Regions from separate parts of the Micromonospora sp. WMMD956 genome, predicted to be linked through region 2. Evidence: predicted binding sites of a transcription regulator. Region 2 holds the regulator's gene; each other region holds the start of a gene.
The links. The regulator HrcA, encoded in region 2, represses chaperone genes, less so after heat shock. The targets are predictions, from matches to a motif close to GGTTNGCACNCTCNNNNNGAGNGTGCNAACC.
Positions count from the first base shown of each region.

Region 1: groES (co-chaperone GroES) is a predicted target of HrcA. The motif match lies at 2,482-2,512, and genes of this name have one in related genera.
Region 3: groL (chaperonin GroEL) is a predicted target of HrcA. The motif match lies at 5,184-5,214, and genes of this name have one in related genera.

Region 1 covers NZ_JARUBI010000005.1:1,699,408-1,706,525, reverse strand. The annotation lists gene O7628_RS07840 (IS256 family transposase) at 1-494, shown strand, start outside; gene ybaK (Cys-tRNA(Pro) deacylase) at 504-1,019, opposite strand; gene O7628_RS07830 (methyltransferase domain-containing protein) at 1,029-2,300, opposite strand; gene groES (co-chaperone GroES) at 2,644-2,958, shown strand; gene groL (chaperonin GroEL) at 3,029-4,675, shown strand; gene O7628_RS07815 (molybdopterin-dependent oxidoreductase) at 4,854-6,476, shown strand; gene O7628_RS07810 (hypothetical protein) at 6,585-7,118, opposite strand, start outside.
Region 2 covers NZ_JARUBI010000005.1:1,117,034-1,124,151, reverse strand. The annotation lists gene O7628_RS05200 (hypothetical protein) at 1-193, opposite strand, end outside; gene O7628_RS05195 (enoyl-CoA hydratase-related protein) at 424-1,206, opposite strand; gene hemW (radical SAM family heme chaperone HemW) at 1,226-2,449, shown strand; gene O7628_RS05185 (DUF4870 domain-containing protein) at 2,508-3,131, opposite strand; gene hrcA (heat-inducible transcriptional repressor HrcA) at 3,429-4,451, shown strand; gene dnaJ (molecular chaperone DnaJ) at 4,525-5,670, shown strand; gene O7628_RS05170 (16S rRNA (uracil(1498)-N(3))-methyltransferase) at 5,672-6,406, shown strand; gene O7628_RS05165 (SDR family oxidoreductase) at 6,585-7,118, opposite strand, start outside.
Region 3 covers NZ_JARUBI010000005.1:2,032,296-2,039,413, forward strand. The annotation lists gene O7628_RS09400 (glycerol-3-phosphate dehydrogenase/oxidase) at 1-114, opposite strand, end outside; gene O7628_RS09405 (S8 family serine peptidase) at 142-2,691, shown strand; gene O7628_RS09410 (hypothetical protein) at 2,881-3,144, shown strand; gene groL (chaperonin GroEL) at 3,368-4,990, opposite strand; gene O7628_RS09420 (cold-shock protein) at 6,158-6,361, opposite strand; gene O7628_RS09425 (GNAT family N-acetyltransferase) at 6,700-7,118, shown strand, end outside.

The sequences.
Region 1 (7,118 bases), 580 kb from region 2:
CGATCGAGCAGGTCTGGCCGCAGGCGGTGCACCAGCAGTGCGTCGTGCACCTCGTGCGGGCGTCACTGCGATACACCAACCGCAAGGACTGGCAGAAGATCACCCCCGCGTTGCGGGAGATCTACACCGCCCCCACCGTCGCGGCTGCGGAGGCCCGGTTCGAGGCCTTCGCCGCCGAGTTCGGCGATCAGTACCCGGCCGTGATCCGGCTCTGGCGGACCTCCTGGCCGCAGTTCGTGCCGTTCCTGGACTACGACCACGAGGTCCGCAAAGTCCTCTACACCACCAACATCATCGAAAGCCTGAACGCCCGGTTCCGCCAAGCCGCCCGCAGGCGGGGGCACTTCCCGACCGAGCAGGCCGCGATGAAGGTCCTCTACCTCGTCGTTCAGCAGAAACGTAAGGGCGGCGGGAGCATCACCGGCCGGGTCTACGGTTGGGCCAAGGCCCTCAACGCCCTGATCCTCGCCTACGGCGACCGGATCACCATCTAACAACCTCGATCACACCACAGGCCCAAACACGGAAATCGACACACTCCCGCCGGTGGCGATGGGGGCGGTGGCGGCGTTGGTGAGGGCGACCAGGTCGGCCGGGGCGAGCTGGAGCTGGAGGCCGCGCCGGCCAGCCGAGACGTACACGGTGTCGTGGGCCAGCGCGGAGGCGTCCAGCACCGTGGGCAGCCGCTTGCGCTGGCCGAGCGGGCTGATCCCACCGCGCACGTACCCGGTGGCCCGCTCCGCGACCGTCCGGTCGGCCATCGTCGCCCGCTTGCCGCCGAGCGCGGCGGCGAGCGCCTTGAGGTCCAGCTCGCCGGTCACCGGCACCACCGCCACCGCGAGCGCGCCGTCGACCTCGGCGACGAGGGACTTGAACACCCGCTCCGGCGGCACGCCCAGGGCCGCCGCGACGAGCGCGCCGTAGTTCGGCGCGTCCGGCGACACGTCGTACGGGTGGGTGCTGTGCCGGATCTTCCGCTTCGTCAGCAGCGCCGTCGCCGGAGTCCCCTGTCCCGCCATGCCGACAAGCTAGCCGGCCGCCGCCCCGTGATCCAGCGGATCCGGCACCGGGCGGCAGACCAGCACGGTGGGGGCGCCGGCCACCCGGGTCAGCACCAGGCTCGCCGCCTGCGGACCGGCCAGCCGCAGGTCGCGCCGCAGCCGCTCCGGCTCCAGCGCCGAGCCGCGCTTGAGGATCTCGACTCGGCCCACCCCGCGCTCCCGCAGCAGGGCGCGCAGCCGCTTCAGCGAGAACGGCAGCACGTCGGTGACCTCCAGGCAGCGGGCGAAGGGCGTCGCGCCGGGCGCGTCTGCGTACAGGTAGGCGATGCTCGGGTCGGCGAGCGTGGCGTCCAGCTCGCCGGCCAGCTCCGCCACGAGGTGCGCGCGGACGACGGCCGGGTCGGGGTCGTGGACGTACCGCCGGACCGGGCCGACGGCGGCCTCTTCCGTGCCGGATCCGGTGAGCTGGTGGTGGCAGGCGGGTCGGGGGTGATTGCAGGGGGCCCTTCCTATACAGAAAGCGTTAACAGGGGGCCCTTCCTTCAGCACGGTGGCGCGGCGGGGGACCTCGGCGAGGCGGCCGCACCACAGGGCGGCCTCGACCAGGTCGCCGCCGACGCTCACCCACTCCGCCTCCGCGCCCGCCGGGATCAGCGCGTGGTCGAGCCCGGGGGCCACCTTCACCACCGTGTGCGGCACCTGCTCGGCCAGCGCGGTGACGAAGTCCCACGGCGGCGAGTAGGCGTTCGGGTCGAAGATCCGCCGGCCGGTGCCGGCCCTGCGCCGCGCCGGGTCGCAGAACGCCGCGTCGACGGCGGACACGTCGAACGCCGTGGCGTCGCCGCACTCCACCGTGAAGCGGTCGGCCAGCCCGGCGGCCTCGGCGTTCGCGGCGGCCATCGCGGCGGTGACCGGGTCGGCCTCCACCCCGTACACCCGGATGCCGGCGCGGGCGGCGGCGAGCGCGTCGGCGCCGAGGCCGCAGCCCAGGTCGGCCAGGGTGCGCACCCCGGCGGCGCGCAGCCGGTCGGCCCGCCGGGCCGCGACGACCCCCCGGGTCGCCTGCTCCAGGCCGGCGCGGGTGAGGAACATGCCGGCCGCCGCCGGCCCGAACTTGCCGACCGCCCGGCGGCGCAGCTCGGCCTGGGTGAGCGCGGCGGCGGCCAGCCCGGCGGGCACCCCGGCCGAGCGGAGCGCGGCCGCCGCGGCCAGCGGGTCGCCGCCGGCCACCTCGGTCGCCGCGGCGAGCGCGGCCGACCCCTCGGGGGTATGCAGGGCGGCGAGCTGATCGAGATCCACGCGCCCATTGTCGGGCCCGGGCGGCGGCCGGCCGGCGGCGGTGGCGGCGGTGCCGGAGGTTGGCGGGGTCCGGGGCCCGTGCCGGCGGCGTGTCGAGGTGACGGGTGGCGGAACTGTGGCGACACGACGGGCGACGCGTTGGCACTCTCCTTGACGGAGTGCTAGCCACGGCCTAACCTGCGATTAGCACTCTCCCATCGAGGGTGCCAGCTTCCGGGCCCCGCGCCCGGGGGTGACGCCAGGCGGACCGGCACCCGCGACGACGGCCCCGCCCGGTGGCATGTGGCAGATTGACGCTGGTCGGCCCCGCCGTCCGGCAACGAAACCAGTACCCCAGGAGGGTATGCCCGTGACTACCGCGACCAAGGTTGCGATCAAGCCGCTCGAGGACCGCATCGTGGTCCAGGCGAACGAGGCTGAGACCACCACGGCGTCGGGCATCGTGATCCCCGACACCGCCAAGGAGAAGCCGCAGGAGGGCACCGTCCTCGCTGTCGGCCCGGGCCGGATCGACGACAAGGGCAACCGCGTGCCGATCGACGTCAAGGTCGGCGACACCGTCCTCTACTCGAAGTACGGCGGCACCGAGGTCAAGTACGCCGGCGAGGAGTACCTGGTGCTCTCCGCCCGCGACGTCCTCGCGGTCATCGAGAAGTAAGCAACCGATCCGCGTCACTGCCCCGGTCCGGCTCGCCGGGCCGGGGCAGTGACGCTTCGAAGGGATACAGATGGCGAAGATCCTGAGCTTCTCGGACGACGCCCGGCACCTGCTGGAGCACGGTGTCAACGCCCTCGCGGACGCGGTCAAGGTCACTCTCGGCCCGCGCGGGCGCAACGTCGTCCTGGACAAGAAATTCGGTGCGCCCACGATCACCAACGACGGCGTGACCATCGCCAAGGAGATCGAGCTCACCAACCCGTACGAGAACCTCGGCGCGCAGCTGGTCAAGGAGGTGGCGACCAAGACCAACGACGTCGCCGGCGACGGGACCACCACCGCGACCGTGCTGGCCCAGGCGATGGTCCGCGAGGGCCTGCGCAACGTGGCCGCCGGCGCCAACCCGGCCGGCCTCAAGCGGGGCGTCGACGCGGCGGCGACGAAGGTCTCCGAGGCGCTGCTCGACCGGGCCGTCGAGGTCGCCGGCAAGGAGTCGATCGCGCACGTGGCGACGATCTCCGCGCAGGACGCCACCATCGGCGACCTGATCGCCGAGGCGATGGAGCGGGTCGGTCGCGACGGCGTCATCACCGTCGAGGAGGGCTCGGCGCTCACCACCGAGCTCAACGTGACCGAGGGCCTCCAGTTCGACAAGGGCTTCATCTCCCCCAACTTCGTCACCGACGCGGAGGGCCAGGAGGCGGTCCTGGAGGACCCGTACATCCTGATCACCACGCAGAAGATCTCGGCGATCGAGGAGCTGCTGCCGCTGCTGGAGAAGGTCCTCCAGAACAACAAGCCGCTGCTGATCGTCGCCGAGGACGTCGAGGGCCAGGCCCTGTCCACCCTCATGGTCAACGCGATCCGCAAGACCATCAAGGTCTGCGCGGTCAAGGCCCCGGGCTTCGGCGACCGCCGCAAGGCGATGCTCCAGGACATGGCGATCCTCACCGGCTCCGAGCTGGTCGCCCCGGAGCTGGGCTACAAGCTCGACCAGGTCGGCCTGGAGGTGCTCGGCACCGCCCGGCGCGTCGTGGTCGACAAGGAGACCACGACGATCGTCGACGGCGGCGGCAAGGCCAACGAGGTCGCCGACCGGGTCGCCCAGATCCGCAAGGAGATCGAGGCCTCGGACTCCGACTGGGACCGGGAGAAGCTGGCCGAGCGGCTGGCGAAGCTCTCCGGCGGCGTCGCGGTCATCAAGGTGGGCGCGGCGACCGAGGTCGAGATGAAGGAGCGCAAGCACCGCATCGAGGACGCCATCGCCGCGACGAAGGCCGCCGTCGAGGAGGGCACGGTCCCGGGCGGCGGCGCCGCCCTGGCGCAGATCCTGTCGGTGCTCGACGACGACCTCGGCTTCACCGGTGACGAGAAGACCGGCGTCTCGATCGTGCGCAAGTCGCTCGTCGAGCCGCTGCGCTGGATCGCCCAGAACGCCGGCCACGACGGCTACGTGGTGGTGCAGAAGGTCGCCGGCAGCCAGTGGGGCCACGGCCTCGACGCCGCCGTCGGTGACTACGTCGACCTGGTCAAGTCCGGCATCATCGACCCGGTGAAGGTGACCCGCAACGCCGTCACCAACGCCGCCTCGATCGCCGGCCTGCTGCTCACCACCGAGAGCCTGGTGGTGGAGAAGCCGGAGAAGGCCGAGCCGGCCGCCGCCGGTGGCCACGGCCACTCGCACGGCCACGGCCACCAGCACGGCCCCGGTTTCTGACCCACCCGGGTCCGACCCAGCCGCACCACGGTCAAGGCACGCCGGCTCCCCACGGCGTGCCTTGACGCTTTTCCGCCCCGTGTCCCGGCCGCCCGTCCCGGGTCCGGAGCACGGGGCGGTTGCTTACGGAACGCTGACGTGCCTGTCGCGTTCCCGGCCGATCGGAAACACTGGGCGGATGGGCACCATCTCGCGCGGGTACGCCGCGCTGGCCGGGATCACCGCCGCCGCCGTGGCGATCGGCGCCGCCGAACCGGTGGCGGTGCTGACCGGCCCCCGGTCGGCCCCGCTGGTCGCGGTCGGCGGGCTGGTCGTCGACACCGTCCCCGAACCGGTCAAGCAGTTCGGCATCGCGGTCTTCGGCACGTACGACAAGATCGCCCTGCTGGTCGGGACGGCGCTGCTGCTGGCCGGCTTCGCGGCGCTGCTCGGCGTCCTCGCCGCGCGCCGGCTGTGGTTCGGTCTGGCGGGCATCGGGGCGTTCGCGGCCCTCGGGGTGGCCGCCGCGCTGACCCGGGCCGGCGCGGACGCCACCGACGCGCTGCCGGCGCTGACCGGGGCGGCCCTGGGCGCGCTGACGCTCTGGCTCCTGCTGGCCGGCCCCCTGCACCCCGACCCCTGGCCGTGGACCCCGCCCACCGCCGCCGCCGGCAAGGAAGGGCCCCCTGTTAACACCCCCCTGTTAACAAGGGGCCCTTCCTTGCACCCCGAGCACCCCGAGCATCCCGAGCGCGCGGAGGGGCGGCGGCGGTTCCTGACCGGCGTCGGCGCGCTGGCCGGCGCGGCCGTCGTGACCGGGCTGGGCGGGCACTGGCTGGCCGGGCGGCGCGGGGTGGCGGAGGCCCGGCAGGCGGTCGCCCTGCCCGCGCCGGCCTCGCCCGCGCCGCCGGTGCCGGCCGGTGCGGATCTCTCCCTCACCCAGCTCGCCCCCTACGTCAGCCCGACGTCCGGGTTCTACCGCATCGACACCGCGCTGGTGGTGCCCCAGGTGGACCCGGACGCCTGGCGGTTGCGCATCCACGGCCGGGTGCGCAACCCGATCGAGCTGACCTTCGCCGACCTGCTGGCCCGCCCCATGGTCGAGCGGTACGTCACCCTGGCCTGCGTGTCGAACGAGGTCGGCGGGGACCTGATCGGCAACGCCCGCTGGCTGGGCGTGCCGATCCGGGAGCTGCTCGACGAGGCGCAGCCGGAGGAGGGCGCGGACCAGGTCGTCGGGCGCTCGGTCGACGGTTGGACGTGCGGCACCCCGACGGCGGCGCTGCGCGACGGCCGCGACGCCCTGCTCGCGGTGGGGATGAACGGCGAGCCGCTGCCGGTGGAGCACGGCTTCCCCGTCCGCATGGTGGTGCCCGGCCTCTACGGCTACGTCTCCGCCTGCAAGTGGGTGACCGAGCTGGAGCTGACCAGCTTCGCCGACTTCGACGCGTACTGGGTGCCCCGGGGCTGGTCGGCGCAGGGGCCGATCAAGACGCAGTCACGGATCGACACGCCCCGCCCGCGCAACCGGCTCACCGCCGGCCCGGTCATGGTCGCCGGGGTGGCCTGGGCGCAGCACCGGGGCATCCGCCGGGTCGAGGTACGCGTCGACGACGGCCCGTGGCGGGAGGCGACACTCGCCCCGACGGTGTCGGTCGACACCTGGGTGCAGTGGTCCTGGCAGTGGACGGCCACCCCCGGCGAGCACACCCTCCAGGTCCGGGCCACCGACGCCGACGGCGAGACGCAGACCGAGCGGCGGCAGCGGGTCGACCCGGACGGCGCGACGGGCTGGCACACCGTCCGGGTCACCGTGCGCTGACCGCCGGGCGGAGCCGCGCCGGCAGGTGGGTCACCCGGCCGTGGGCGTGGCGGGTGGCGCGCCGGTGGCCCGGTCACCCGGCCGTGGGCGTGGCGGGCGGCGCGCCGGTCACCCGGCGGTGGGCGTGGCGAAGGACGGCGGCGGCCCGAGGTGGGCGACCTCCGGGGCCAGCAGCACCGACCAGGGCGGCCGGAACTCCGGCGACCGGCGGTCCAGCTCCGCCTGGAGTTCGCCGCGCCACGGCCCGCCCCGGCCGTGGTGCGGCAGCCATTCCGGCCACGAGTCGTAGCACCGATCGACGGTGAAGCCGTCGGCCGTGGTCCGGAGGCGGAGGAAGAGCCAGTGGCCGTGGGCCGGGTCGGCCTCGGCGGTCCGGAGCCGCCGGACCAGCTCGCCGGCCTCCCGGAAGGCCGTCCAGTCGTCTTCGCCGGGCCGTGGGGCGGGTGCCGGGTCGCCGTCGTGCTGGCTGAGGGCGCTGTCGGTGACCTGGACGACCAGCGCGCACCGGCCGTCCCCGGCCGGGGCCCGGCGGCGCGCCCAGTCGACGAGGGCCGCCAGCTCCGCGGTGGGCGTCGGGGCCGGGCGGGGCGTCTCGGCAGCCGCGCGCATGGCGGCCCAGACCAGCTCGTCGTGCTGGTCGTC
Region 2 (7,118 bases):
TGGCGGCGTTGGCCATCTGGTCGGCGTCCAGCCGCACCTGGCCGTCGGCCTGCACCGTGCAGGTGCGGCTGGCCAGGGACAGCGGCAGGCGTAGCTGCCCGCCGGCCTGGCGGACGACGAGCCAGATCCCCACCGCGGCGATCACGGCGACGACGACACCGGTCGCGACGACTGCCCGACTTCGCACCCGCACCCCCTGTTCGACGGCGTCCGCCAAGAGTACGTCCCCGCCGCCGCCGTCCGGCCCGTCCGGCCCGTCCGACCGGTTCGCTCCGTTCCGTGGCGGGTCGGCCGCGATGCGTGTCCGCCTTCCCGGTGCTCCGGCCCGGAAACCGCCAGCCAGTCGGCCGGCCGGCCCGGACACCGCCAAGCGGCCCGGAAACCGTCAGGCGGCAAGGGAACCGTCAGCCGGCCCGGGGCCGGTCAGTCAGTCGGCACCCAGCTCGCGTCGCGCTTCTCCCGGAACGCCAGCACGCCCTCGCGCCCCTCGTCGGAGAGGAAGAACCCGGTCGACAGGGCGGCCAGCTCGGCGACCCCGGCCCGCAGGTCGGCCGCCGGGGGGCGGCGCAGCAGCTCCTTCGCCCCGGCCAGCGCGTTCGGCGCGCCCCGCACCAGCGAGGCGCAGGCCCGTGCCACCGCCGCGTCCAACGCGTCCGCCGGCACCGCCGTGCTGACCAGGCCGATCTCGGCGGCCCGCCGCCCGTCGAAAGTGTCGCCGGTGAGGTACAGCTCGGCGGCGGCCCGGGGCGTCAGCCGGGGCAGCACGGTCGCCGAGATCACCGCCGGGATCACCCCGATCCGCACCTCGGTGAACGCGAACGTCGCCTCCTGCGCGCAGATCGCCAGGTCGGCCGCCGCGATCAGGCCCAGCCCGCCGGCCCGCGCCGGCCCGGCCACGCGGGCCACCACCGGCTTCGGGCACTCCCAGACCGCCGCGAGCACCTCGCCGAGCATCCCGGCCGGGACCGTCCCGCTGGCGTACGCGGCGGCGGTCTCCTTCAGGTCCGCGCCGGAGCAGAAGACGGGGCCGGCGTGGTCGAGCACCACCACCCGGACCGCGTCGTCGGCCACGGCGGCGGCCAGCCCGGCCAGCAGCTCGGTCATCAGCGGCGTGGAGAGCGCGTTGCGGTTGTGCGGGCTGTCCAGGGTGAGGGTGGTCACCCCACGGGCCGTGGCGACCCGCACGAGCGCGGCGGTGGAGGTCATGCCGGGCACACTAGTGGCCATGCCCGGCGTCCTTCCAGAAGGCGAGCCCGTCCCGGCCGACGGCTCGCTGCCCACCACCGCGACCCGCGCCGTCGGCGCGCGCGGCTTCGGCGTGTACGTGCACGTGCCGTTCTGCGCCAGCCGCTGCGGCTACTGCGACTTCAACACCTACACCGCCGACGAGCTGGGCGGCGGGGCGAGCCGCGAGGCGTACGCCGACACGGTGCTCGCCGAGCTGGCGCTGGCCGCCCGGGTGCTCGGCGACGCCCCGCCGCCCCGGGTCGACACCGTGTTCGTCGGCGGCGGCACGCCCACCCTGCTGCCCGCCGACGACCTGGCCCGCATCCTCGACGGCATCGACCGCGCCTGGGGGCTGGCCGCCGACGCGGAGGTGACCACCGAGGCCAACCCCGAGTCGGTGACGCCGGAGTCGCTGAAGACCCTGCGGGCCGCCGGGTACACCCGGATCTCGCTGGGCATGCAGTCGGCCGCGCCGGGGGTGCTGGCGATCCTCGACCGCCGGCACCGCGCCGGCCGGGCCACCGAGGCCGCCCGGGAGGCCCGCGACGCCGGGTTCGACCACGTCAACCTCGACCTGATCTACGGTACGCCGGGAGAGAGCGCCGACGACTTCGCCGCGTCCCTGGCGCAGGTGGTGGCCGGCGGGGTGGACCACGTCAGCGCGTACGCCCTGATCGTGGAGGACGGCACCCGGTTGGCCGCGCGGATGCGGCGCGGCGAGCTGCCGTACCCCTCCGACGACGTGGCGGCGGACCGCTACCTGGCCGCGGAGGCGGCCCTCGACGCGGCCGGCTTCTCCTGGTACGAGGTGTCCAACTGGGCCCGCACGCCGGCCGGCCGGTGCCGGCACAACCTGCTCTACTGGACCGGCGGCGACTGGTGGGGCCTCGGGCCGGGGGCGCACAGCCACGTCGGCGGGGTGCGCTGGTGGAACGTCAAGCACCCGGCCGCGTACGCGAAGCGCCTCGCGGCGGGGGAGTCGCCCGGCCTGGCCCGGGAGGTGCTCACGCCCGACGAGGCCCACACGGAGGACGTGATGCTGCGGCTGCGGCTCGCCTCGGGGCTGCCCCTGGCCGTGCTGGACGATGCGGGCCGGGCCGCGGCCCGGCGGGCGTTGGCCGACGGCCTGCTCGACCCGGCCGGGCACGCGGCGGGCCGGGCGGTGCTCACGCTGCGCGGCCGGCTGCTGGCCGACGCGGTCGTGCGCGACCTGCTGCCCTGACGGGGGTGGCCCCGACCGGCCGGGGGAGCGGCCGGTCGGGGTCACGTGACCAGCGGGGTCACTTGATCAGGTTGACGGTCATCGGGTAGCGGTAGGGGCTGCCCTCGTTCGCCTTGATGCCGGCGACGATGCCGAAGATGATGCCCACGATCATCGCGCCGAACCCGATCAGGAGCCCCACCAGGATGCAGGTGAGGATCCAGCCGATCAGGGCGATGACCGACCAGAGGAGCTGGAAGTTCAGCGCCGCCACCGCGTGCGCGCGGACCGTCGGTGACTGGTTGCCCCGGGCGAGCAGGGCGATCAGCGGCGCGAGCCAGCCGAGCACGCCGCCGCCGAGGAACATCCCCGCCGCGCCGCCGAAGTGGGCCACCAGGACCCAGGTCTTGTCCTCGTTGTTGGCGTAGCCGCCGGAGGGCGGGCCGTACGCGCCGCCGGTCGGGTAGCCGCCACCGGGCGGGGGGAAGCCGCCCGCCCCGGGCGGCGGGTAGCCGGCCGACGGCGGCTGGTCGCCGGTGGGCGGCGGATAGCCACCGGGCGGGGGATAGCCGCCCGCCCCGGGCGCGCCGGACAGTGGTGCGGTGGGCTCGTGCCCCGGCGAGCCGTACGGTGCCGACGGGTTCGGCTCCGGCGGGTAGCCGCCGGGGTCGCCCGATCCGGGAGGGCGAGGTGGTTCAGTCATGCACGTCACGGTAGGGGTTGCGGGCAAGTCGGCACCAGTGCGACACCAGCTCGGCGGAGCGGATCTTCGGCCCGCGTGCGCAGGTGACGGCCCGCGCCGGGCGGCCGTCGACCGGTCGGCCCGCGCCCGCGCGGCGGCCACCGCACCCACGGTCCGTCGTTGATCTTACCCAGGACGGGGCAGCCGACGTAGACTGGCACTCGTTACAGTCGAGTGCCAGGCGTCGACGCGCCGGCGGAGCGCCGACCTGCGGTGCCGCCGCGCCGCCGGGCCCGACGTGCGACAGGAGGTGGCAGGGTGGGTCTGGACGACCGCAAGCTCGCCGTGCTCCGCGCGATCGTCGAGGACTACGTCGCCACCCAGGAGCCGGTCGGCAGCAAGGCGCTGGTCGAGCGGCACCAGCTCGGCGTCTCCCCCGCGACGGTCCGCAACGACATGGCGGTGCTGGAGGAGGAGGGCTACATCCGGCAGCCGCACACCAGCGCCGGCCGGGTACCCACCGACCGGGGCTACCGCCTCTTCGTCGACCGGCTGTCCCGGGTCAAGCCGCTCAGCCCGGCCGAGCGCCGGGCGATCGAGCGCTTCCTGGTCGGCGCGGTCGACCTCGACGACGTGGTGCACCGCACGGTGCGGCTGCTGGCGCAGCTCACCCGGCAGGTCGCCGTGGTGCAGTATCCCTCGCTGGCCCGCTCGTCGGTGCGGCACCTGGAGCTGGTGCCGATCTCCACCACCCGGCTGATGCTGGTGATGATCGCCGACACGGGCCGGGTCGAGCAGCGGCTGGTCGAGCTGCCCGCGCCGGTGGCCGCCGACGACGTCACCGACCTGCGCCGGCTGGTCAACGAGAAGCTCGTCGGCAGCCGGCTGTCGGAAACCCCGCCGTTGGTGCAGGCGCTGGTCGAGGAGTCGACCCCGCACCTGCGCGGCACCATGACCACGCTCTCCACCGTCCTGCTGGAGACGCTGGTCGAGCGGCACGAGGAGCGCATCGCGCTGGCCGGCACCGCCAACCTGACCCGGGGCGGCCTGCTCGACTTCCAGGGGTCCCTGCGGCCCATCCTGGAGGCGCTGGAGGAGGAGGTGGTGATGCTCAAGCTCATCGGCGAGGCCGAGTCGACCACCACCCGCGTGCTGATCGGCGACGAGAACGAGATCGACAACCTGCGGGCCGCCTCGGTGGTCAGCACCGGCTACGGCCCGGGGGCGACCGCGCTCGGTGGACTGGGCGTGGTCGGCCCCACCCGGATGGACTACCCCGGCACCATCGCCACGGTGCGGGCCGTGGCACGCTACGTGGGCGAGCTGCTGGCCCAGAACTGACCAGTCAGGGCCGACGGCCGGCTCCGGCCGACGACCGGCGCAACGCGACAAGAACATGAGGACACGGGACGCAGTGGCCAGGGACTACTACGGCATCCTCGGCGTGAGCCGGGAGGCCTCCGACGACGAGATCAAGCGCGCCTACCGCAAGCTGGCGCGGCAGTTCCACCCGGACGTCAATCCGGACCCGGAGGCACAGGAGAAGTTCAAGGACATCAACGCCGCGTACGAGGTCCTCTCGGACGACCGGAAACGGCAGATCGTCGACCTCGGCGGCGACCCCCTCGCCCCCGGCGGCGGTGGCATGGGCGGCCCGGGCGGGCCCGGCGGGGCCGGCCCGTTCGTCGGCTTCCAGGACATCATGGACGCCTTCTTCGGCGGCGCGGCCGGCGGCTCCCGGGGCCCGCGCCCGCGCACCCGCCCCGGCGCGGACGCGATCCTGCGCCTGGAGCTGGACCTGCACGAGACGGCGTTCGGTGTCGAGGCACCCATCACCGTCGACACGGCGGTGCTCTGCACCACCTGCTCCGGGGCGGGCACGGCGGCCGGCACCCACCTGGCCACCTGCGAGGCGTGCGGCGGCCGGGGCGAGGTCCAGTCGGTGCAGCGCACCTTCCTCGGCCAGGTGGTCTCCGCCCGGCCGTGCACGGTCTGCCAGGGCTACGGCACCACCATCCCGCACCCCTGCCCGACCTGCACCGGCGACGGTCGGGTGCGCACCCGCCGCTCGCTGACCGTCAAGATCCCCGCCGGGGTCGAGGACGGCATGCGCATCCGGCTCGCCCAGCAGGGCGAGGTCGGCCCGGGCGGCGGCACCGCCGGCGACCTCTACGTCGAGATCCACGAGCGCCCGCACGACGTCTACTCCCGCAAGGGCGACGACCTGCACTGCCGGGTCACCGTCCCGATGACCGCCGCCGCGCTCGGCACCCGGCTGACCATCAAGACCCTCGACAGCGAGGAGACGGTCGACGTCAAGGCCGGCACCCAGCCGGGCAGCACCCTGCGGCTGCGCGCCCGGGGCGTGCCGCACCTGCGCGGCACCGGCCGGGGCGACCTCTACGTCCACCTCGACGTGCGCACCCCGACCAAGCTCGACGCCGACCAGGAGAAGATGCTGCGCGACTTCGCCAAGACCCGGGGCGAGGAGGTCGCCGAGCTGAGCAAGCAGGGTGGCTTCTTCTCCCGGATGCGCGACGCCTTCAACGGGCACGCCTGAGGTGTCGGCGCCGCTGTTCCTGGTCGACGCGCTGCCCACCGGCGACTCGCTGACCCTCGGCGGCCCGGAGGGGCACCACGCGGCCACCGTGCAGCGGCTGCGCGCCGGCGAGGAGCTGCTGCTGGCCGACGGCCGGGGCGGCACGGCCACCGCCGTGGTCACCGCCGTCGGCAGGGGCGCCCTCGACCTGCGGGTCACCGCCCGGGGGCACGTCGACGCGCCCGTCCCCCGGCTCGTCGTGGCGCAGGGCATCGCCAAGGGCGACCGGGGCGAGTTGGCCGTGCAGGCGATGACCGAGGTCGGGGTCGACGAGATTGTGCCCTGGGCGGCGGCCCGCTCGGTGGCGCAGTGGCGCGGCGACCGGGGCGTACGGGCCCGGGAGAAGTGGGCGGCGACCGCCCGGGAGGCGGCGAAGCAGGCCCGTCGGGCATGGCTGCCCGTGGTGGCCGGCGCCCCCGACGAGTCCACGGCCACGGTGGCCCGCCGGATCGCGGGGGCCGCCGCCGCGTTCGTCCTGCACGAGGAGGCGCAGGAGCCGCTGACCGCCGCCGCGCTGCCCGCCGCGGGCGAGATCGTGCTGGTCGTCGGCCCGGAGGGCGGCATCACCGACGCGGAGGTGACCGCGTTCACTCAGGCCGGCGCCCGCCCGGTGCGCCTCGGCCCGCACGTGCTGCGCACCTCCACGGCGGGCGTCGCCGCCCTCTGCGTCCTGGCGACCCGCCTGTCCCGCTGGTGACCGTGACCCGCCTGTCCTGTCGGTGACCCGTCTGTCCCGCCGGCGGTCCGCCTGTCCTGTCGGTGACCTGCCTGTCCCGCCGGCGGTCCGCCTGTCCTGTCGGTGACCTGCCTGTCCCGCTGGTGACCCGCCTGTCCTGTCGGTGACCCGCCTGTCCCGCTGGTGAACCCCGGCCGGGTCAGGTGCGCAGGTAGGACGCGCCGTTGAGGTCGACGACCGTGCCGGAGGCCCACTCCGCCTCCGCCGACGCGAGCCAGTGGACCGCCGCCGCGATCTCCTCCGGGCGGGCCACCCGGCCGAACGGGCTCTGCGCCCGGATCGCCGCGCCGCTCTCGCCGGCGAGGTGCTCCGTGGTCATGTCCGTCTCCACGAAGCCGGGGGCCACCGTCGCGACCGCGATGCCGTACGGGGCCAGCGCCACCGCGAGGGACTGGCCGAGCGCGTTGAGCCCCGCCTTGCTCGCCCCGTACGCCGGCTGCTCCGGCTCGCCCCGGAACGCGCCCCGCGACGACACGTTGACGACCCGGCCGCCCCGCCCCCGCATGTGCTGGGCCGCGCACCAGGTCACGTTGGCCGCGCCCGTCAGGTTGGTCTCCAGCACCAGCCGCCAGCGCCGCTGCCAGTCGGCGTAGGACGCGCCGAACACCGGGTGCGGCGCGTTCCGCTCGCCGTACACCCCGGCGTTGTTGACCAGCACGTCGAGCCCGCCGAG
Region 3 (7,118 bases), 920 kb from region 2:
CAGTCGCCGCAGGTCGGCGGCGCGGCGCGCCGGGGAGAGCTGGCCGGCGACGCTTCGGGAGACGTTGGGGTCACGCACCCGTCCACCGTAACCGCCGTGGCCACCGCACGGCATGTCGTGATCCGGCCGTACTGTCGGGGGATGGAGGTCGGTCCGTACGCAGGTCGTCCCTTTCTGTCGCCCGTGGCCGTCCCGCCGGCCCGCCCCGGCCCGTGGCCCGTGGTCGCGGCGGCGGTGGCCGGGTGCTGGACGGTCGCGGTCGTCGCGCCGGCCGAGCTGGTCGGCTGGCTGGCCGACCAGGTCCGGCTCGCCACCGGCCTGGACCGGGTGGTCTGGCTGTGGCCGGTGGTCGCCGTCGTGACGGTGCTGCTGGCCGGGGTGCCGGCGCTGTTGCTGGCCCTGCTGCCCCGCTCGGGGGCGGTCCGGACCACCGGCCGGGCCTGGCTCGGCGGGCTGCTCGCCCTCGGCGCGCTCACCGGCCTGCGCGCCCTGCCGCCGGTGCACCACGAGGCGTACCTGGCCGCGCTGGCGGCGACGGCGGTCCTGCTCGCTGTGGTGCTGCCCCGGCTGGTCCGGGGCCCCGCGCCGACGCCGCCGGCCGCCGGCCGCCCGGACCACCCCGCCGCGCCCTCGGGGGCCGGCCACCCGGACGACCCCGCCGGGCCCGACCGCCCGCACGACCCCACCGCGCCCACCGCGCCCACCGCCCCGGCCGGTCCGCGCGGGACCGTTCCGGCGGCCCCACCCGCCGTGACCTGGCTGGCGGTGGCCGCCGGGCTGGCGACGCTGCTGCCCTGGGCCTGGTTCGGCGCGCTCGGCGGGCTGCTGGAGACCGTGCTCGCGGCGGCGGCCGCCGCGGCCGTCGGCGTCCTCGCCGGGGTGCTGCTCGACGCCCGGTTCTGGGCGCACCTCGCGGGCGGGCCGCCGCACCGGCCGGCGCGGCTGGTGCTGGTCGGCGGCCTGGTGGCCGGGGTGACGCTGCTGCTGCTCGCCGCCGGCACCGGGCAGTCCGGCGCGCAACTGCCCGCCCTGCTGACCCTGCCCCCGCTCGGCTTCGCGCTGGCCGCCCTCCAGACGCCCGCGCTGCGCTCCGGCGGGCCGGTCGGCCCCGCGCCCGTGCGCTGGCTGGTCGGGCTCGCCACGTTCGGGCCACTGGCGTTCGCCGACCCGGAGGAGATCACCCTGCTCCTGGCGGCCACCCGCGACGTCCCGTTCTGGGTGGCGGTCGCCGCCGCCGCCGGGCTCGCGGTGGCCGCGCTCCTGGCGATCGTGTACGGCGTGCTGCTGGCCCGCCCGAACGGGCACGCGCCGAGCCGGCCGGTGGCGGTGGCGACCGTCGGCGTGCTGCTCGCCGGGGCGGCGCTGGTCCACCTCGGCCCCGGCCAGCCCGGCCTGCACGGCGAACGGCTGCTCGTGGTGCTGCGCGAGCAGGCCGACCTGAGCGGCGTGCCCACCGGCGGGACGGGCCAGGCGGGCCGGGACGCCCGCGCCCGCGAGGTCTACCGGCGGCTGGTGGAAACCGCCGAACGCACCCAGGCGGGGCTGCGCCGCGACCTGACCCGGCTGGGGCTCGACCCGACGCCGTACTACCTGGTCAACGCGATCGAGGTGGACGGCGGGCCGGCGGTGCGCGCCTGGCTGTCGGGCCGGCGGGAGGTGGACCGGGTGCTGCTGAGCCAGCGGCTGCGCCCGCTGCCGGCCCCCGCGCCGACCAGCCGGGGCGACCAGGCGGGCCCCTCCGGGCCGGCGTGGAACGTCTCCCTGCTCCGCGCCGACCAGGTCTGGTCGCAGCTCGGGGTCACCGGGGCCGGCGTCGTGGTGGGCAGCTCCGACTCCGGGGTGGACGGTCGGCACCCGGCGCTGGCCGGCGGCTTCCGCGGCGGCGACGACTCCTGGTACGACCCGTGGGACCACACCCGCGCGCCGACCGACCAGGGCGGCCACGGCACCCACACGACGGGCAGCGCCGTCGGGCGGGACGGGATCGGGGTGGCCCCCGGGGCGAGTTGGGTCGGCTGCGTCAACCTCGACCGCAACCTCGGCAGCCCGGCGCGCTACCTCGACTGCCTCCAGTTCATGCTGGCCCCGTTCCCGGCCGGCGGCGACCCGTTCACCGACGGGCGGCCCGAGCGGGCCCCCCAGGTGCTGACGAACTCGTGGGGCTGCCCGCCGATCGAGGGCTGCGACCCGGCGGCGCTGCGGCCGGCGGCCGACGCGCTGGACGCGGCGGGCATCTTCGTCGTCGCGGCGGCCGGCAACACCGGGCCGTACTGCCGGTCGATCGAGGATCCGCCGGCGACGTACCCGGACGTGTTCACCGTCGGGGCGACCGACCGGGAGCGCCAGGTCGCCGACTTCTCCAGCCGGGGGCCGGCGCCCGGCGCGGCGAAGCCGGACGTGGTCGCCCCGGGCGTGGGGGTGCTCTCCGCGATGCCGGGCGGCGGCTATGCCACCCTCGACGGCACGTCGATGGCCGCCCCGCAGGTCGCGGGCGTGGTGGCGCTGATGTGGTCGGCGAACCCGACGCTGGTCGGCGACCTGGAGCGCACCCGCCGGATCCTGCGCGACACCGCCGTCCCGGCCGGGGCGACGTACGCCTCCCGCAAGCCGGCCGACGCCTGCGGCGGGGACGCGAACATCAGCGGGGCGGGCCTGGTCGACGCGTACGCCGCTGTCCGCGCGGCCCGCTGAGCGGTAAGGAAGGGCCCCTTGTTAACGCATACGGTAGAGAGGGGTCCCCTTCTCACCTCGCGCCCCGCGCCCCGGCGGCGGCCCCGCGATCCTCGCCCTGGCGGCAGGCTAAACGGGCACCGGGCCGGATAGCGCCGTTCGGCCGCCCCGGCATCGACGGTCACCTACCGTCGAGGTGAGGAGGCCGCGATGACCACGGACGACGAGCGGGCCGAGGCTCCACGTTCCGCCGCCTGGGTGCCGGTCGAGGAGATCCCGGGGCAACTGCCGTTCGACCGGCTGGACTACGGCGACGCCGAGCAACTGGCGGAGATGGCCGGGGGCGACGCGCCCGGGGCGGAGGAGCCGGTGGTCCTGGTCGACGAGCCGATCCGCGTTGACGAGCCGATCCGCATTCGCCGGCCGCCCGGTCGGGCCGGGCGGCGACGCGACCAGCCGCCCCTGCCGACGTGAGAGCCGCCGGCGTGAGAGCCGCCGGCGGGCAAGTGCCCGAGGCCGGAGTGCCCGACACGGGAGTGCCCGAGGACCGAGTGGCCTTGGCCGGAGTGCCCACGGCCCGAGTGTCCGAGGCCGGAGTGGCCGGCGCTGGCGGCCGTGACGGCGCGGAGGGGGCGGGCCGCTGACGCGACCCGCCCCCTCGACGTGCGGTGTAACTGAACTCCGGTGGGAGCTGGACTCAGAAGTCCATGTCCCCGCCGCCCGGGCCAGCCGCGGCGGCCGGGGCCTTCTCCGGCTTGTCCGCGACGACGGCCTCGGTGGTGAGGAAGAGCGCCGCGATCGACGAGGCGTTCTGCAGCGCCGACCGGGTCACCTTGGCCGGGTCGATGATGCCCGCGGCCAGCAGGTCCACGTACTCGCCGCTGGCGGCGTTGAGGCCGTGGCCGGCGTCCAGGTTGCGGACGCGCTCGACGACGACGCCACCCTCCAGGCCGGCGTTGACGGCGATCTGCCGCAGCGGGGCGTCCAGCGCGATCTTGACGATCTGCGCGCCGGTCGCCTCGTCGCCGGTCAGGTCCAGCTTGTCGAAGGCGGTCTTGCCGGCCTGCACCAGCGCGACGCCACCACCCGGGACGATGCCCTCCTCGACGGCGGCCTTCGCGTTGCGGACGGCGTCCTCGATGCGGTGCTTGCGCTCCTTCAGCTCGACCTCGGTGGCCGCGCCGACCTTGATCACCGCAACACCGCCGGCCAGCTTGGCCAGGCGCTCCTGCAGCTTCTCGCGGTCGTAGTCGGAGTCGCTCTTGTCGATCTCGGCCCGGATCTGGTTGACCCGGCCCTGGATCTGCTCGGCGTCGCCGGCACCGTCGACGATGGTGGTCTCGTCCTTGGTCACCACGACCTTGCGGGCGCGGCCCAGCATGTCGAGGCCGGCGGCCTCCAGCTTGAGGCCGAGCTCCTCGCTGATGACCTGGCCACCGGTGAGGATGGCGATGTCGGTCAGCATGGCCTTGCGGCGGTCGCCGAAGCCGGGGGCCTTGACGGCCGCGGACTTGAAGACGCCCTTGACCTTGTTGACCACCAGGGTCGGCAGGGCCTCGCCCTCCACGTCCTCGGCGATGATCAGCAGCGGCTTGCCCGACTGCATGACCTTCTCCAGGATCGGGAGCAGGTCCTTCACCGACGAGATCTTGCTGTTGGCGATCAGGATGTAGGGCTCGTCGAAGACGGCCTCCATCCGCTCCGGGTCGGTCATGAAGTACGCGGAGATGTAGCCCTTGTCGAAGCGCATGCCCTCGGTGAGCTCGAGCTCCAGGCCGAAGGTGTTGCTCTCCTCGACGGTGATGACGCCTTCCTTGCCGACCTTGTCCATCGCCTCGGCGATGATCTCGCCGACGGTGCTGTCACCGGCGGAGATGGAGGCGGTGGAGGCGATCTGCTCCTTGGTCTCGACGTCCTTGGCGAGCTTGGACAGCTCCTCCGAGACGCTGGCCACGGCGGCCTCGATGCCCCGCTTCAGGGCCATCGGGTTGGCGCCGGCGGCCACGTTGCGCAGGCCCTCGCGGACCAGGGCCTGGGCCAGGACGGTCGCCGTCGTCGTGCCGTCACCGGCCACGTCGTCGGTCTTCTTGGCGACCTCCTTGACCAGCTCGGCGCCGATCTTCTCGTACGGGTCCTCGAGCTCGATCTCCTTGGCGATGCTCACACCATCGTTGGTGATGGTGGGGGCACCCCACTTCTTCTCGAGCACCACGTTGCGGCCCTTCGGGCCGAGGGTCACCTTCACGGCGTCGGCGAGCTGGTTCATGCCCCGCTCGAGGCCGCGGCGAGCCTCTTCGTCGAACGCGATCATCTTGGCCATACGGCGTTGTCCTCCTGGACACTCACGGGCCACCCGAGTGTGTGTCCCGGATGGGCCGCCTGGTGTACGCACCTTGGGACGTCGCCACCTGGCGACGACGACGTCTCCTCGGCCGGGCCGGATAGCCCGCGACGACCGGCCATGTGCCGCCCGACGGATCTCCGCCGTGCGGCCGTGGCCCCACCGTCCCGACCATTGGCACTCACCCAAGGCGAGTGCCAATGACTTGTTTAGCACTCTGCCCTGCCGAGTGCAAGCACGATGCGGCGGACGGACCGGGTCGACCCCACCTGACCAGCGCGACCCGGCCCGCCGGTTCAGCCGATTTCACCCGCCGGCCGGGCGGCGGTAACCGACCCCTCGTACGCCCGCCGCCCGGCGCACGTGACGACCGTAACGACCGGCCGGACCGGGACGACCAGGCGCACCAGGGCGACCAGGCACACGGCCAGGGCCAGGACGGACCAAGGCCAGGACGGACGAGGGCAGGACCGACGAGGGCAGGACCGACGAGGCAGGACGGTCGGACCAAGAAGGGCGAGAGAGCCGAGAGGGTGCGGCCAGGCAGGCGAGGGCCAGAGCAGGCGAGAGCCGGGACCGGCACGAGCGGCCACCGACCGCGGCGCGGCGCGCCGGGGCACCCGGGACCATCCGCCCGCCCCTTCCCCGGGCAGGCCGACCAGCGGGTCCGGGCGGAAACACAGCCGGGCGGCGGCCACGACGCGGCGCGGCCCGGTGGGCAGGGCTACCACGGCGGGACGGCACGGCGCGAACCGGCGGTGGCACCGGGCCAAGGTGGTGCTGGGCCAAGGTGGCACCGGGCCAAGCTGGCGCCGGACCAAGCTGGGGCCGGACCAGGGTGGAGCCTTGGCCAGGGTGGGTCGGCAACCCGGCGCGGCACCTGGCGGCCGGGAAACCGACCGCAGCCCGACCAAGCACGGCCGACCGGCCCTTCGGGCCCCGGTGGGATCGATCGATCGGACGGAGATGGCTGGGACATGCGCCCTGGGACGTGCGCCCTCCCCGGCGGCGATGTGGGAACGGTCCGCAGCATTCCTGGACCGCCCCGTCCGCGCCGCCCCGGACCGATCCGTCCGCGCCGACCGGGGCGGCGCGCTCCGCCGGCCATCGGTGGCCCGCCCGCCCGCGGGCCAACCGGTCGGGGCGTCAGGCGACGACGCGTACGCGCTCGGCCTGCGGCCCCTTCTGCCCCTGCGCGATCTCGAACTCCACGCGCTGCCCGTCGTCCAGCGCCTTGTAGCCGTCCATCTCGATGGCGGAGAAGTGGACGAAGACGTCCTGCCCCCCGTCGACGGCGATGAAGCCGTAGCCCTTCTCGGCGTTGAACCACTTCACGGTGCCCTGTGCCACGGTGCACTTCCTAACGTCGCGCGGCCTTCCACGAGCGGGTACGCCGACGGAACCGGCGGCCCCGGGAACACCGGTTTCACCCGTCTGCGCCGACCGGGAAACCAGTGACCGAAATCGCACGCTACACGAGGAGTGACGACGGCGCACGACCACAAATAGGGCTATAACGGACCGACCTCAACCCGGTGCGGCATAGGCGGCCATCACTGCGATAGGTATGCGGGATGACAGCAGGTTCCCGCCCGCCGACCGACCCGGGCAGCGCCCCGACGGGGACGGCCGACACCGCCGCGCCGGCAGTCGACGTACGCCGGTTGACCCTGCCGGACGCGGCGCGGATGCGGGCGCTGCGGCTGGAGATGCTCGCCGACGCGCCGCTGGCCTTCCTGGAGACCCTGGCGGAGGCCGCCGCCCGCCCGCACGCCGAGTACGCGGCCCGCGTCGCGTCGGTCGCCAGCGGCCGGCACACCGCCCAGTTCGTCGCCGACCCCGGCGCGGACCGGCCGGGTGGCCCCGCCGGGCGGCTCGTCGGGCACGCCGGCGGGACGATCTCGGCGGACGAACCCGGCCTCACCGTCGTCTACGCCGTCTACGTCACGCCGGCCCGGCGCGGCACCGGGCTGCTCGCCGCGCTGATCGAGGGGGTCGCCGCCTGGTCCCGGGAGTGCGGTCGGCCGGAGCTGATGCTGGAGGTGGTCGTCGGCAACGACCGCGCCTACCGGGCGTACCGGAGGCTGGGCTTCGTCGACACGGGCGT